3 regions of the Mesorhizobium sp. WSM4846 genome follow, and region 1 is predicted to be linked to each of the others. Evidence: predicted binding sites of a transcription regulator. Region 1 holds the regulator's gene; each other region holds the start of a gene.

Evidence for each region. Region 1 encodes LexA, which represses DNA repair genes until DNA is damaged. Its sites were predicted from a motif close to TGTTCNNNNTGTGTTCNG; they were not measured.
Region 2: a site for LexA is predicted at 3,595-3,612, ahead of AC0L15_RS13930 (YifB family Mg chelatase-like AAA ATPase). Genes of this name have one in related genera too.
Region 3: a site for LexA is predicted at 2,199-2,216, ahead of uvrA (excinuclease ABC subunit UvrA). Genes of this name have one in related genera too.

The regions. Positions count from the first base shown of each region.
Region 1 covers NZ_JBVVPZ010000015.1:12,975-18,101, forward strand. Annotated here, with positions in the region: gene gltX (glutamate--tRNA ligase) at 1-161, opposite strand, end outside; gene AC0L15_RS14800 (ComEC/Rec2 family competence protein) at 265-2,712, shown strand; gene lexA (transcriptional repressor LexA) at 2,706-3,458, opposite strand; gene AC0L15_RS14810 (molybdopterin molybdotransferase MoeA) at 3,563-4,768, opposite strand; gene moaC (cyclic pyranopterin monophosphate synthase MoaC) at 4,768-5,127, opposite strand, start outside.
Region 2 covers NZ_JBVVPZ010000013.1:95,350-100,476, forward strand. Annotated here, with positions in the region: gene AC0L15_RS13920 (malate synthase G) at 1-1,179, shown strand, start outside; gene AC0L15_RS13925 (hypothetical protein) at 1,321-1,863, shown strand; gene AC0L15_RS13930 (YifB family Mg chelatase-like AAA ATPase) at 1,970-3,502, opposite strand; gene gshB (glutathione synthase) at 3,685-4,626, opposite strand; gene AC0L15_RS13940 (SDR family NAD(P)-dependent oxidoreductase) at 4,992-5,127, shown strand, end outside.
Region 3 covers NZ_JBVVPZ010000020.1:63,849-68,975, forward strand. Annotated here, with positions in the region: gene AC0L15_RS18120 (ArsR/SmtB family transcription factor) at 1-144, shown strand, start outside; gene AC0L15_RS18125 (SRPBCC family protein) at 141-623, shown strand; gene AC0L15_RS18130 (ATP-dependent Clp protease proteolytic subunit) at 646-1,251, shown strand; gene AC0L15_RS18135 (hypothetical protein) at 1,343-1,579, shown strand; gene uvrA (excinuclease ABC subunit UvrA) at 2,357-5,127, shown strand, end outside.

The sequences.
Region 1 (5,127 bases):
GCATCGGTCGAACGCTCGCGATCGGTGTCCTCGATGCGCAGCAGCATCTTGCCGCCACTGTGTTTCGCATACAGCCAGTTGAACAGCGCCGTGCGCGCCCCGCCAATATGCAGGAATCCGGTGGGCGAAGGGGCAAAACGGGTGACGACCTTGTCGAACATGGAACTCTCGGGGCAAGCGCAGAAAACGGATGTGGTTGCGCGGACTTTCGCGCGTTGCGCGTTCATGTAGCATAGGAGGTCAAGGGCGCAAGGGGCGAACCCTATGGCTGGACCAGGCCGCGGCGTGGACGAGAGCGAGGGCGCGAACGCAAGCGTCAGCGAACGATCGCTGTTCGCCGACGCTGAGCCGTTACCCGTTTCGCTGCCGGCGTCGCCCCCGGGCATCCAGCCTCTTTCGCCGGACCGCTCCGCACCGATACCGGCTCCAGCACCCGGCCCTGTCATTCGTTTTCGCCGACTGCTCAGCCATCTTTCACCATCCGGTGTCCGCAACAGCGTGGCCTCCGCAGCCGGCCTGGAACTCGACCGCGGCGTCGCCTTCCTGCTGGTGCCGGTTTTTCTGGCATGCGGGGTGATCGTCTATTTTTCGCTTGCCGTCGAACCGGACTTTGCCCAGCCGATTGCCGTCGTGGTCCTCACGGCATTGTGTGCGGCCGTCACGCGCTCACGCCGCAAAACGCACCTGTGCTGCATGGCAGCGTTGCTGTGCGCGCTTGGTGTGCTCGCCGCCAAGGTTGAAACCTGGCGCGCCGGAACGAAGATGCTCGGTTCGGAAATCCAGACCCGGCTGACCGGCCGTGTCGTCAGGCTCGACCAGATGGCAAACGGCCGGATCAGGCTGACCATCGACGTGATGTCGACCGCCCGGCCGACACTGCGTTATGCACCCGAACGTGTCAGGATGTCGGCACGCAAGATTCCCGCTGAGATGACCGCAGGCTCGGTGGCAACCGGCTATGTGAGGCTTCTGCCTCCGACTGGCCCGGTCAGACCGGACAGCTTTGACTTTTCCTTTGACAGCTATTTCGCCGGTATCGGTGCCAGTGGCTTTTTCCTCGGCAGTCCAAAGATCGTCGTCTCCGAAGATGCACCGTTAACCGCACGCCTTTCTTCGTCGATCGAGAAGGCACGCGAAACCATCGCCGACCATATCAGGGACAGCATCGGTGGTGCCGAGGGGGAGATTGCCGCTGCGCTGATCGTCGGCGTGCGTGCCGGCATCCCCGAAGAGATAAACGAATCGATGCGGCGCACCGGCATCTACCACATCATCTCCATTTCCGGCCTGCACATGGCGCTTGTCGCCGGCACCGTCATGGGATTGCTGCGCAGCGCCTTTGCGCTGTTTCCCGACTTTTCGTCGCGCCGGCCGGTCAAGAAATATGCGGCTGCTGCCGCACTCGTCTCCATCGCTGCCTATCTGATTTTCTCCGGTATCGTGGTCGCGGCTGAACGCAGCTTCATCATGCTGGCGGTAATGCTTGTCGCCGTGCTGTTCGACCGGGCGGCACTCACCATGCGCAACCTGGCGATTTCGGCCATCGCCGTCATCGTCGTGTCGCCGCACGAGGTGGTCGGCCCAAGCTTCCAGATGTCCTTCGCTGCGACTGCGGCTCTCGTGGGCGCCTATGCCAGTTGGTCCGACTTTCGTGCCGACAAGGCCAAGGCGCCGCGACAGCGACGGTCACCGGCCGCTTTCGTCACGCGCAAGCTCGTCGCTGGGGCAGGCACCATCGCAATGACCTCCATCATTGCCGGCAGCGCCACCGCGCTCTTCGCCATCTGGCACTTCCAGCGCGTCTCGCCGCTCAGCCTGTTCGCCAATCTGGCGGTCATGCCGATCGTCACGATCGTCATGTTCCTGGCCGTCCTCAGCGCCTTGGCAATGCCTTTCGGCCTCGACGGCCCTTTCCTCTACATGATGGGCAAGGGCCTGACGGCGATGATTGCAATTTCGGGATGGATCTCGGAGCGTTCGCCGGTCGATGCAGTCGGCCTGATTTCGTTGCAATCGGTTCTGCTGGTGACGGTCGCCCTGGTCATATCCACGATGGCGACGACGTGGCTGCGGCTTGCGGCACTTCCCTTTGCGCTCGCCGGCCTGCTGACGATTTCCGAGACGCGCACCCCCGACGTGCTGATCTCGGAGGATGCGCATCTGGTGGCACTGCCGATCGGCGGCGGCGAACTTGCCGTCAACCGGGTGCGTTCGAACGAATTCACCACCGACAACTGGAAACATGCGCTGGTTTCAACAACGATCGTCGAGCCGGAGACATTCGAAAAAGGAGATGTGCGGTTCGACATCGCCGATCCGGCCGACCTGCCGCCGGGAGCGCCTTTCACCTGCACTGCCGGCCTATGCCTGGCCCGGCATCCGTCCGGCGCGCTCATCGCGCTCGCCGACAACCGTAAAACCGCGCGGCCGGCCTGTGCCTTTGCGGATTTGATCGTCATCGACGATGCCACAGCCTATTACAAACCCTGCCGCAACCCGCTGGTTCTCGTCGTCACCAAACGGCAGCTCGCTCGCATGGGCAGTGCCGCCGTCTTCTTCGATCCGCTATCGGCGACGACGCCCGCAGAAATCCGTTTTGCCGTCAGACAGCCATATAGGCCTTGGCATGAGCAGCGGCGGTTTTCGCGCGAGGCGAGGGGCCTGCCGCCATACCGCAGGGCCGAGAAACCCAGGAAGCCTGCCGTTCAGTAACGCCGGATCAGTCCGACGAGCTTGCCCTGCACCTTGACCCGGTCCGGCCCGAAGATGCGCGTCTCGTAGGCCGGATTGGCGGCTTCCAGTGCGATCGAGGCACCTTTGCGGCGGAAACGCTTCAGCGTCGCTTCCTCCTCGTCGACCAGAGCGACAATGATCTCGCCAGGCTGGGCGGTGTCGGCGTTGCGGATGATGACCGTGTCGCCGTCGAAGATGCCGGCCTCGATCATCGAATCTCCCTTGACCTCCAGCGCGTAGTGCGTGCCGCCGGTGATCATGTCCGGTGGCACCGAGATCGAATGCGTCTGGTGCTGGATGGCGTCGATCGGCACACCGGCAGCGATGCGGCCCATCACCGGTATGGAGACAGTGGCAACGACGTCGTCGTCATTGCCGGCCGCACGCATGCGCGAAGGCGCCGGCTTGATCTGCCGTCCGAGGCCGCCCTGTCCAAGGCCGCCTTGCCCAAGGCTGCCTTGAATGACGCTCGGCGAGAATTTGCGCGCCGCATTGAGGCCCGGCGCGATCGAATCGGGCAGGCGCAGCACCTCCAGCGCGCGGGCGCGGTTGGGCAGGCGGCGAATGAAACCGCGTTCCTCCAGCGCCGTGATCAGCCGGTGGATCCCCGATTTGGAGGCGAGGTCGAGCGCTTCCTTCATCTCGTCGAACGAGGGCGGAATGCCGCTTTCCTTCAGCCGCTCGTGGATGAACATCAGCAGTTCATGTTGTTTGCGTGTCAGCATCGCGACCCCCAACAGAATCAGAAAAACAAACCCAGAACAAACACTATCTGTTCCAGTTGTGTTCCGCAACCATTTAAAGTTTAATGAATGTGTTGACGCTTTGTTCAGCGTAGCATCAGCACGCTGCAGGCGGTGCCCGCTGCGGCCGCGGGAGCGAATGGCTCGCGCACGACCAGTCCGTTGGCGTCGGCCAGCATTCTGAGCATCGAGGAATCCTGGATACTGAACGGCGTTGCCTCAAGCGTGCCGGCTTCTTCCTTCACCACCGCGCGTACATAGTCCTGTCTGAGATCGTTGGCCGGCATGGCGGCGCCAAGCCGCGCCTGACGCATGTCCTGGCGAAAAGCGCGGCCGCCGAGCCGCGCCAGCAGCGGCTTCAGAAAGAGTTGCGTGCAGACCAGGCTGGCCACCGGATTGCCGGGCAGGCCGATGCAGCGGATGTCGCCCAGCCGCCCGAACATCAGTGGCTTGCCGGGCCGCATGGCGATTTTCCAGAAATCGAGCGCCATGCCTTCACCGGTCAGCACGTCATGGACGAGGTCGTGGTCACCGACCGAGGCGCCGCCCAGCGTGACGATGATTTCGGCGCCTGCGTCGACGGCTTTCGTCACCAGCGCGGCGATCGCCTCCTTGCGGTCGGCGGCGATACCGAGATCGAGTGCGCTGGCGCCGACCAAGCGGGCCGCGGCGGCGACGCCATAGGCATTGGAGGAGATGATCTGGTCGGGGCCAAGGTCGCTGCCCGGCGGCAGCAATTCGTCGCCGGTAGCGATGATGGCGACCAGCGGCCGTTTCACCACGCTGACCTGCTGATGGTTGGCCGACGCCGCCAGCGACAATGCCGCCGGATCAAGCAGGCGGCCTTTCTCCAGCAGCAAGTCGCCCTTCGAGAAATCGAGCCCGAGGCGGCGGATGTTGCGGCCTTCAACCGTCGGCGCGGTCACTTCGATCATGCCGCCGCCGAGGTCGCGGACATTCTCCTGGATGACAATGGTGTCGGCGCCTGCGGGAAGCGGCGCGCCGGTGAAGATGCGCACGGCCTGCGCCGGGCCGACTGTCCCGGCAAAGCCGCGTCCGGCCGGCGCCATGCCGATCACCGAAAGTCTCGCGGGCACGGACGCGACATCGTCGGCCCGCACGGCATAGCCGTCCATGGCCGACGCGTTGAATGGCGGCTGGGTGCGGAGCGCCATGAGCGGCCCCGCCAGCACGCGGTCGGCGGCGTCCATCAGGGCGACGCTTTCAGCCTGCAAGGGCGCAGCATCCGCAAGCAGGCGCTCGAGCGCCTCGGCGACCGCAAGCAGCGCCATTATTGGCCTGCCCCCTGGGCATCCGCCTTGTAGTCGCCGGATTTGCCGCCGGTCTTTTCCACCAGCCTGATGCCGGAGATCGCCATGCCGCGATCGACCGCCTTGGCCATATCATAGATGGTCAGGCAGGCGACCGAGACGGCGGTCAGCGCTTCCATCTCGACGCCGGTCTTTCCGGTGACGCGGGCCAGCGCCGTGACCTTCAGGCCGGGCAGCTTCGCGTCCGGTTCGATGTCTACCGATATCTTGGTCAACAGCAGCGGATGGCAGAGCGGGATCAGCTCATGCGTCCTCTTGGCCGCCATGATGCCGGCGATGCGCGCCGTGCCCAGCACGTCGCCTTTCTTGGCATCGCCGTC
Region 2 (5,127 bases), on a different contig from region 1:
AACGTCGGCCACCTCATGACCAATCCGGCGATTACAGATCGCGACAGCAACGAAGTGCCGGAAGGCATAATGGATGCGGCGATGACGGCGCTGATCGCGCTGCACGATGTCGGCCCGAACGGACGACGCGCCAATTCCCGCGCGGGCTCGATGTATGTCGTAAAGCCCAAGATGCACGGGCCGGAGGAAGTCGCCTTCGCCGTCGAGATATTCGACCGTGTCGAGGCGCTGCTCGGCATGGCGAAAAACACCATCAAGATGGGCATTATGGACGAGGAGCGGCGCACCACCGTCAACCTCAAGGAGGCGATCCGCGCCGCCAAGGATCGCGTCGTCTTCATCAACACCGGTTTCCTCGACCGCACCGGCGACGAGATCCACACCTCGATGGAAGCCGGCCCGATGATCCGCAAGGGCGACATGAAGCAGGCCGCCTGGATTGCCGCCTACGAAGCCTGGAACGTCGACACCGGGCTGGAATGCGGGCTGGCCGGCCGCGCCCAGATCGGCAAGGGCATGTGGGCGATGCCCGATCTGATGGCGGCGATGCTGGCGGAAAAGATCGCCCATCCCAGGGCCGGCGCCAACACCGCCTGGGTGCCCTCGCCGACAGCGGCGACGCTGCACGCCACCCACTACCACAAGGTCGACGTCGACGCTGTGCAGGCGGCGCTGAAGAGCCGCCCCAAGGCAAAGCTCGACGACATCTTGTCGGTGCCGGTAGCGGTGCGGCCGAACTGGTCGCCGGAGGAGGTCCAGAACGAGCTCGACAACAACGCGCAAGGCATACTGGGCTATGTCGTGCGTTGGATCGACCAGGGCGTCGGCTGCTCGAAAGTGCCTGACATCAATGACGTTGGTCTGATGGAGGACCGCGCGACGCTGCGCATCTCCTCGCAGCACATCGCCAACTGGCTGCATCACGGCGTGTGCACCTCAGACCAGGTTATGGAGACGATGAAGCGCATGGCCGGCGTCGTCGACCGCCAGAACGCAGGCGATCCGCTCTACCGGCCGATGGCGCCCGACTTCGACAAGTCGATCGCCTTCCTCGCCGCCTGCGACCTGGTCTTCAAGGGCCGCGTCCAGCCCAACGGCTACACCGAACCGGTGCTGCACGCGCGGCGGCTGGAGCTGAAGGCGAAGGAAAGACCCTCGCTAGCGCGCATAGAGTTCTAGTATAACCCGACAGATATTAGCAATTGCTAAAACATCGTTGTCCCGGTGCACGCGATCTGCTACGATTTAACCACCGACAAACGGCTCTGGGAGGCCGTGCGTCCGACATCATGCACAAGAACTCAAAACCGGAGAACGGCCATGACACGGCTTCTGACGGTCGCTGCCCTTGTGGCAGCGGGCAGTTTGGTTGCGATGCAAGGCGCAACCGCCGATGACGCTGCGATGATCAAGAGCGCTGAATCCGCCGCACCCCCCGCTGTAGCAAGCGGCGCTGCGATCCACGCTATGGATGAGAAGGGTGCAATGCGCACACTGCGCGAGGGCACAAACGGCTTCTGGTGCATGCCGGACAACCCGGCCACACCTGGCCCGGATCCAATGTGTGGCGATGCCAACGCGATGGAATGGGCGATGGCGTGGATTGGAAAAAAGGAACCGCCCAAGGGCAAGGTCGGCTTCATGTATATGCTGGCCGGCGGCACCGATGGCAGCAACACCGATCCTTATGCGACGAAGCCCGAGGAAGGCAACAATTGGGTGGAGACCGGACCGCACGTGATGATCGTCAACGCAACGGACATGATGCAGGGCTATCCGGCTGACCCCAAACCTGACACGTCCAGGCCATATGTGATGTGGGCGGGCACTCCCTACGCACATCTCATGATTCCGGTTAAGTAGCTGCCGCGGAAATCATTGGCCACTACGATCGGGCCGCGTAGCTCAGACCGTCGAGTTCCTGCGGGCCGGGCCGGTCACCCTCCCTCCCTCACGGGGGAGGGGAACGTCACGCCGCCTGCGCCATTCGCTCCGAACTCATGCGGTACGAAATCGCCTCGGCCAGATGGATGCGGCCGACCGTCTCGCTGGCCTCGAGATCGGCCAGCGTCCGCGCCACCTTCAGCACCCGGTGATAGGCCCGCGCTGAAAAGCCAAGCTTTTCGCTGGCATCCCTGAGCAGCGACAGGCCTGATGCATCCGGCATCGCGATCTCCTCGATAACAGAGGGTGAGCAGTGCGCGTTGGTGGTGACGGAGGTCGCGCCGAGCCGCTCGAAACGTTCGCGCTGGGTTGTCCGGGCGCGGGCCACGCGCAGCGCCACATCGGCACTCTTCTCCGCCCGGTCCGGCCGGATCAGATCGCTGGCCGAGACCGCCGGCACCTCGATCCGGAGATCGATGCGGTCGAGCAGCGGGCCGGAAATGCGCGCCTGGTAGTCGGTGCGGCAACGATCGCCGCGCAGGCAGCGATAGCCCGGCTCGCCAGCCATGCCGCAGCGGCACGGGTTCATCGCCGCGACCAGTTGGATGCGCGCCGGATAGGTGACGCGATGATTGGCGCGGGCGATCATGCAGTCGCCGGTCTCCAGCGGCTGGCGCAGCGCATCTAGCGCCTGCGGCGAGAATTCGGGAAACTCGTCGAGGAACAGCACGCCGTGATGGGCCAGCGAGGCCTCGCCCGGCCGCACGCGCAGGCCGCCGCCGACCAGCGCCGCCATCGAGGCCGAATGGTGCGGCGCGCGGAACGGCCGCCGGTCGGTCAGCTTGCCTTCGGCAAGCTCGCCTGCCACCGAGGCGATCATCGAGACTTCGAGCAATTCCCGCGGCGCCAGCGGGGGCAGGATCGACGGCAGCCGCTGCGCCAGCATCGATTTTCCCGATCCTGGCGGACCGATCATCAGCATGTTATGGCCGCCGGCCGCCGCCACTTCGAGTGCCCGCTTGGCGGTCTCCTGGCCTTTGATGTCGGCAAGATCCGGCAGGTCGCGCGCCGAGGCATGGATGCCGGCCTCCGGCCGCGACAGCACCTGCGTGCCGCGAAAATGATTGGCGATGGCGATCAGGCTGCGCGGCGCCAGGATGTCGAAATCCTTGCCGGCCCACGCCGCTTCCGGGCCGCAGGCGAAAGGGCAGATCAGGCCCTTGCCTTCGGCATTGGCGCCGATCGCCGCCGGCAGCGCGCCGGCCACCGCGGCGATGGTGCCGTCGAGCGACAGTTCGCCAAGCACGACATAGCCGGCCAGCATGTCGCCTGGAATGGCGCCAAGCGCCGCCATCAGGCCAAGCGCGATCGGCAAATCGTAATGGCTGCCTTCCTTGGGCAGGTCGGCAGGCGCCAGATTGACGGTGACCTTCTTCGACGGCATCGACAGGCCCGATGCGTGCAGCGCCGCCTGCACCCGCTCCCGGCTTTCGGCCACCGCCTTGTCGCCGAGCCCGACGATGTGCATGTTGACCTTGCCGGGCGCGATCATCACCTGCACATCGACCGGCACGGCCTCGATGCCCTGGAAAGCGACCGTGCGGACCCGCGCAACCATTTTTCTGCCCCCGGACATGGGCTCGCCCGAAGCCCATGCGATCATGCCGCGAACGGCGTCATCCGAGACAACCACAGATTTTGGGCAAAGGCAAGAACATTACGGGAACAATCGAACGTTGTGCCTTGATGGCATCGCATCGGCTACGGACCGGAACCCCGCAGTTCCGCCAAGCATGGACGCTACTTGCGTTTGTCCTCGACCGCATCCCAGAACAGGCTGGCGATATCGGCGCCACCAAAACGCTGCACCTCGCGCACGCCGGTCGGCGACGTCACGTTGATCTCGGTCATGTAGTCGCCGATCACGTCGATGCCGACGAGGATAAAGCCGCGCTCCTTCAGCGACGGGCCGATGCGGGCGCAGATCTCGCGTTCGCGCTCCGTTAGTTCCGTTTTTTCGGCGCGGCCGCCGACATGCATGTTGGAGCGGGAATCAGTCTCGGCCGGCACCCGGTTGATGGCGCCGACCGGCTCGCCGTCGATCAGGATGATGCGCTTGTCGCCGGCTCGCACCTCCTTCAGATAACGCTGAACGATGTAGGGCTCGCGGAACATCTGGCCGAACATTTCGAGCAGCGAGGCGAGATTGCGATCGGCCTCGTGCAGGTGGAAGATGCCGGCGCCGCCATTGCCGTAGAGCGGCTTGACGATGATGTCGCCGAACTCCTTGCGGAAGGCGGCAACCTCCTGGCTGTCCTTGGTGATCAGCGTTTCCGGCATCAGGTCGGGAAACTCGGTGACGAAGATCTTTTCCGGGCTGTTGCGCACCCAGGCCGGGTCGTTGACCACCAGCGTCCTGGGATGGATGCACTCCAGCATATGCGTCGTGGTGATGTAGTTCATGTCGAACGGCGGGTCCTGCCTGAGCAGGACGACGTCCATCTCCGACAGGTCGGTGCGCACTTTCTCGCCGAGCGAATAGTGATTGCCCTTCTCGTCGCGGACCTGCATTTCCTCGACGCCGGCAAACACCTTGCCGTCGCGCAGCGACAGCCGGTCCGGCGTATAATGGAACAACTGGTGGCCGCGCCGCTGCGCTTCCAGCGACAGCGCAAACGACGTGTCGCCGGCAATCGAGACGGTGGAAATGTGGTCCATCTGGACAGCGATTTTCAAAGGCATGGCGGATCTCCGGCGGATCGGATGGGCTGCTTGCCCTTACAACCTCCCCGGTCATCTGCCAATCGCGACATTTTGAAGATTGCCTGCTGGGCGTAGCTGAGGCGCAGGCGGAGCGCCTTGCCCAGTTCGGCTGCGCCGGCCGCAACGATTCCTGTTCGGCTGACGAGCGACTTGTCAGACATAAGCCCGCGAATTTGCGTTTTCCCCTTGCTCCCCCGACCGGTCTGGCTAGGATGCGCGCCGACCGAGCCTACGGCGAAGCGCGTCCTTCTGGATGCGCAAACGACGCTGTAGCACTTTGATTTTGCGCATGATCCTTCCGAAAATCGAAATCGATTTTCGGGGTCATGCGCAGGGAGAAAAAAATGATGCCATCGGCGCGCTTTGCCGACCTTGAGGGCGCTTCGGTGCTGATTACCGGCGGCGGCTCCGGCATCGGCGCGGCGCTGACCGAGGGTTTTGCCCGCCAGGGGGCAAAGGTCGCCTTCATCGACATCGCCG
Region 3 (5,127 bases), on a different contig from region 1:
GAGCGGCGAGCCGGCCGCAACGCCTATTATCGCGCCGATCCGCAAGGGCTTGACCCACTGCTCGGCTGGATCGAGCGCTACCGTGCGTTCTGGCCCGAGCGTATCGAACGGCTCAAGGCGGTTTTGAAGGATATGGACCAATGACGGCAAAACAGCATTCAGACATGACCGCAGATTCAATCGAGTTCGAGTGCGAGCTTCCAGAGCCGCCGGAAAAAGTGTGGCGGGCGCTCACTGTGCCGGACCTGCTCGCGGCCTGGATGATGCCGAACGACATCAAGCCGGAGATCGGCGGCCGCTTTGCCTTTGCCAGGCCGGATGCACCGATCGAGTGCGAAATCCTGGACGCCGAGCCCGAACGCCTGCTGCGTTACTCCTGGCGGGAGCGGCCGGCGCCTGGCAATACAGCGGATCCGCTCACCAGGCCGCTGGACAGTATCGTCACCTTCACGCTCGACCGCACTGTGTCGGGCGGCACCCATCTGCGCATCGTCCACAACGGATTTGCGCGAGTAGCCACGCCTGCAATTGCCGGCGCCGGTTGCAGGCTTTCGCTCAACGCACACAGCCCCAGACAGACCATAGCCGCAAACACGCCTCGCCTCTCCCTGCGCGCGGCCTGAGCAGCACAACGGAGAAAAAGCGATGAGCGGTTTTGCCAATCTGGTGCCGATGGTGATCGAGCAGTCGAGCCGCGGCGAACGCGCCTTCGACATTTTTTCGCGGCTGCTGCGCGAGCGCATCGTCTTCATCAACGGTCCGATCGACGACAATGTGTCGGCGCTGGTCTGTGCCCAACTCCTGTCGCTGGAATCCGACAATCCCGATAAGGAGATTTCCCTCTACATCAATTCGCCGGGCGGCGTGGTGACCAGCGGTTTCGCCATCTACGACACGATGCAGTATATAAGCAGTCCGGTATCCACCGTCTGCATGGGCTTTGCCGCCTCGATGGCCTCGTTCCTGCTGATGGCCGGCACACCGGGGCGACGCATCGCGCTGCCCAACGCCAGCATCCTGCTGCACCAGCCGTCAGGCGGTTTCCAGGGCCAGGCCTCCGATATCCAGCGCCACGCCGAAGGCATCCTCAGGACCAAGCGGCGCATGACCGAGCTTTACGCGCACCACTGTGGTCGCACGTTCGAAGAAGTCGAACGCACGCTCGACCGCGATCATTTCATGACCGCCGCGGACGCAAAGACATGGGGCCTTGTCGACCATGTTTTTGACACGCGCAAACAGGCGGCTTGAAAGCGCCAAAGAGCGAAAGCCGCCAAGCCGTTCGGCCAGTTTGATCGCCACCGGTCTTGCTTCGGCCAGAGTGCGGCGATACAGTCCGCCGATGTCTGAGATCTCACGCATTTGCTTGAACCGGCTGATTATCGGTATCGCCGTCGCGGCGATGACCTCCGGCGCGGCGTTCGCCGAAGACAGTTCACCGCCTTCGCAGAACGGCACGCTGCCCGGTGTGACCAACGACTATCGCATCGCCAAGCCGGTGCCGAACCCGACGAGGCCGTGTCCAGCAACGGCCAGTTCAAGATCGGCGATACCGATGTCTGGATTTCCGGCAGCATAACCTTCGATGTCGGCGCGGGCTCGATGAAGGCCCCCCGGTGATAGGACACCTCCATCGGCCTTCATCGCTGCGGCTCTGAAACGAACAGCCCCGCCGCTGCTTCCGCAAACGGTCGGGGCTTTTTTGGATCTGAAATCCAAACTTGCCGGGAGTACACTGCCGGCTTTTGATTTCGGATGCTTCGCGGCATTCAGCCGACGATCCGACTAGTAGTCTCTGATTTTAATGGGATCGGCAGGTCACGGTTTGTCGGGCGGCGCAAAACGCCTAGCCCTGGCACTTATGCCTGCCGGGGCTCCAGCGACACGTGGAGCCTCAAGGGACTGTCCGGTGGAGTCATTCCTTTGCTCTCCTTTTCTGTCCATTGCGACTGGTGTCGTCCGAAGCGCATATCGCAAAGCCTGCGGCGTCTCGCAGGCCGCCTTGGGGCGGCGAGGCCATCGAAAGACGGTCGGCTTCGGTTGACGTTTGGAGTCTGCCCCCCTGAGTCCGAGACGTCAACAGTTGGATAGCCGATTTACCAAAAACGTGATCGCTTGTGTGGCGAATCCGAACTTTGCATCCGTTTTGAGCAGCGCGACGTCGGCTGTGGATTACATGAACGCATTTGTCAGGAGCGTGTTCGGCCTTTGTTCTTTCCGCTTGCTCGCCCGCGCGAAAGACGGTTAAAGGCTTGGTCGAGAGTTCTCTCGAAACGGTGGCGAAATTACCTACATAGGGGATGGCTGGGACAACCCGCCATCCCACGAGATTCCAGATCTGAGGCGGCGACCGGCGATGGCCGACCATAAATATCTTTCCATTCGCGGGGCGCGCGAACACAATCTGAAGAATGTCGATCTCGACCTGCCGCGTGACAGCCTGATCGTCATGACCGGGCTGTCGGGGTCAGGCAAGTCGTCGCTCGCCTTCGACACCATCTATGCCGAGGGCCAGCGCCGCTACGTCGAGAGCCTGTCGGCCTATGCGCGGCAGTTCCTCGAAATGATGCAGAAGCCTGATGTCGACCAGATCGACGGCTTGTCGCCGGCCATCTCCATCGAGCAGAAGACCACGTCGAAGAACCCGCGCTCGACGGTTGGCACCGTCACCGAGATCTACGACTACATGCGGCTGCTGTTCGCGCGCGTCGGCATCCCCTATTCGCCGGCCACCGGCCTGCCGATCGAGAGCCAGACGGTGTCGCAGATGGTCGACCGCGTGCTGGCGGTCGAGGAAGGCACGCGTCTGTTCATCCTGGCGCCGATGGTGCGAGGCCGCAAAGGCGAATACCGCAAGGAACTGCTGGAGCTGCAGAAAAAGGGTTTTCAGCGCGTCAAGGTCGACGGTGTCTTTTACGAAATCGCCGACGTGCCGGCGCTGGACAAGAAGTACAAGCATGACCTCGACGTCGTCGTCGACCGCATCGTCGTGCGCGGCGATCTGGCGACGCGGCTTGCCGATTCCATCGAGACCGCGCTGAAGCTCGCCGACGGGCTGGCGGTGGCCGAATTCGCCGACCGGCCGCTCGACGCCAGCCAGACCGGCGAGGATTCGGTCAACAAATCGAAGAATGAGACGCATGAGCGCATCCTGTTCTCCGAAAAATTCGCCTGCCCGGTGTCAGGCTTCACCATTCCCGAGATCGAGCCCAGGCTGTTTTCCTTCAACAACCCGTTCGGCGCCTGCCCGACCTGCGACGGCCTCGGCAGCCAGCGCGCCATCGACGCCAGCCTGATCGTGCCCGACGACAATCTGTCGCTGCGCGCCGGCGCCGTCAGCCCATGGGCGAAATCGACCTCACCCTATTACGTGCAGACGCTCGAGGCGCTGGGCAAGGCTTATGGCTTCAAGCTCGGGGACAAGTTCCGGGACCTGACCGAAGAGGCAAAGCGAGCCATCCTGCACGGCACCGGCGAGCGCGAGGTCACTTTCCAGTATGATGACGGGCTGCGCTCCTACCAGACGACAAAGACCTTCGAAGGCGTGATCCCCAATCTCGAACGGCGGTGGAAGGAAACCGAATCTGCCTGGATGCGCGAGGAGATCGAGCGCTTCATGTCGGCCACGCCTTGCCCGGCCTGCCGCGGCTACCGGCTGAAGCCGGAAGCGCTGGCGGTGAAGATTGCCGGCAAGCACATCGGCGAGGTCACCGAGCTGTCGATCCGCAAGGCCGACCAATGGTTCACCGAGCTGCCCGCCGCACTCAGCGACAAGCAGAACGAGATCGCGGTGCGCGTGCTCAAGGAAATCCGCGAGCGGCTGCGCTTCCTCAACGATGTCGGGCTCGACTACCTGACGCTGTCGCGCAATTCCGGCACGCTGTCGGGCGGCGAGAGCCAGCGCATTCGGCTGGCCTCGCAGATCGGCTCCGGCCTCACCGGCGTGCTCTATGTGCTGGACGAGCCGTCGATCGGCCTGCACCAGCGCGACAATGCGCGCCTGCTCGACACGCTGAAGCATTTGCGCGACATCGGCAACACGGTGATCGTCGTCGAGCATGACGAAGACGCCATCCTGCATGCCGATTATGTCGTCGATATCGGCCCGGCCGCCGGCATCCACGGCGGCCACATCATCGCGCAGGGAACGCCGCAGCAGATCATGGCCAGCCCCGCCTCGATCACCGGCAAATATTTGTCCGGCGAGCTCGAAGTGGCAACGCCGGCGGTGCGGCGCGAGGCCAAGAAGAACCGGCGCCTGAAGATCGTCGGCGCGCGCGGCAACAATCTGAAGAACGTTACCGCCGAAATCCCGCTCGGCACCTTCACCGCCGTCACCGGCGTCTCCGGCGGCGGCAAGTCGACCTTCCTGATCGAGACCTTGTTCAAGGCGGCGTCGCGCCGCATCATGGGCTCGCGCGAGCACCCGGCCGAGCACGACCGCATCGAGGGCCTCGAATTCCTCGACAAGGTCATTGATATCGACCAGTCGCCGATCGGACGGACGCCGCGCTCCAATCCCGCCACCTATACCGGCGCCTTCACGCCGATCCGCGACTGGTTCGCCGGCCTGCCGGAGTCCAAGGCGCGCGGCTATCAGCCAGGCCGCTTCTCGTTCAACGTCAAGGGCGGTCGCTGCGAAGCCTGCCAGGGCGACGGCGTCATCAAGATCGAGATGCACTTTTTGCCCGACGTCTATGTCACCTGCGACGTATGTCACGGCAAGCGCTACAACAGAGAGACGCTCGACGTTCTGTTCAAGGGCAAGTCGATTGCCGACGTGCTCGACATGACGGTCGAGGAAGGCGTCGATTTCTTCGCCGCCGTGCCCGGCGTGCGCGACAAGCTGGAGACGCTGAAGCAGGTCGGCCTCGGTTACATCCATGTCGGCCAGCAGGCGACGACTTTGTCGGGCGGCGAGGCGCAGCGCATCAAGCTGGCCAAGGAACTGTCGCGCAAGGCGACCGGCAAGACGCTCTACATCCTCGACGAGCCGACCACCGGCCTGCATTTCCACGATGTCGCCAAGCTCTTGGAAGTGCTGCACGAGCTGGTCGATCAGGGCAACACGGTGGTCGTCATCGAGCACAATCTCGAGGTGATAAAAACCGCGGACTGGGTGCTCGA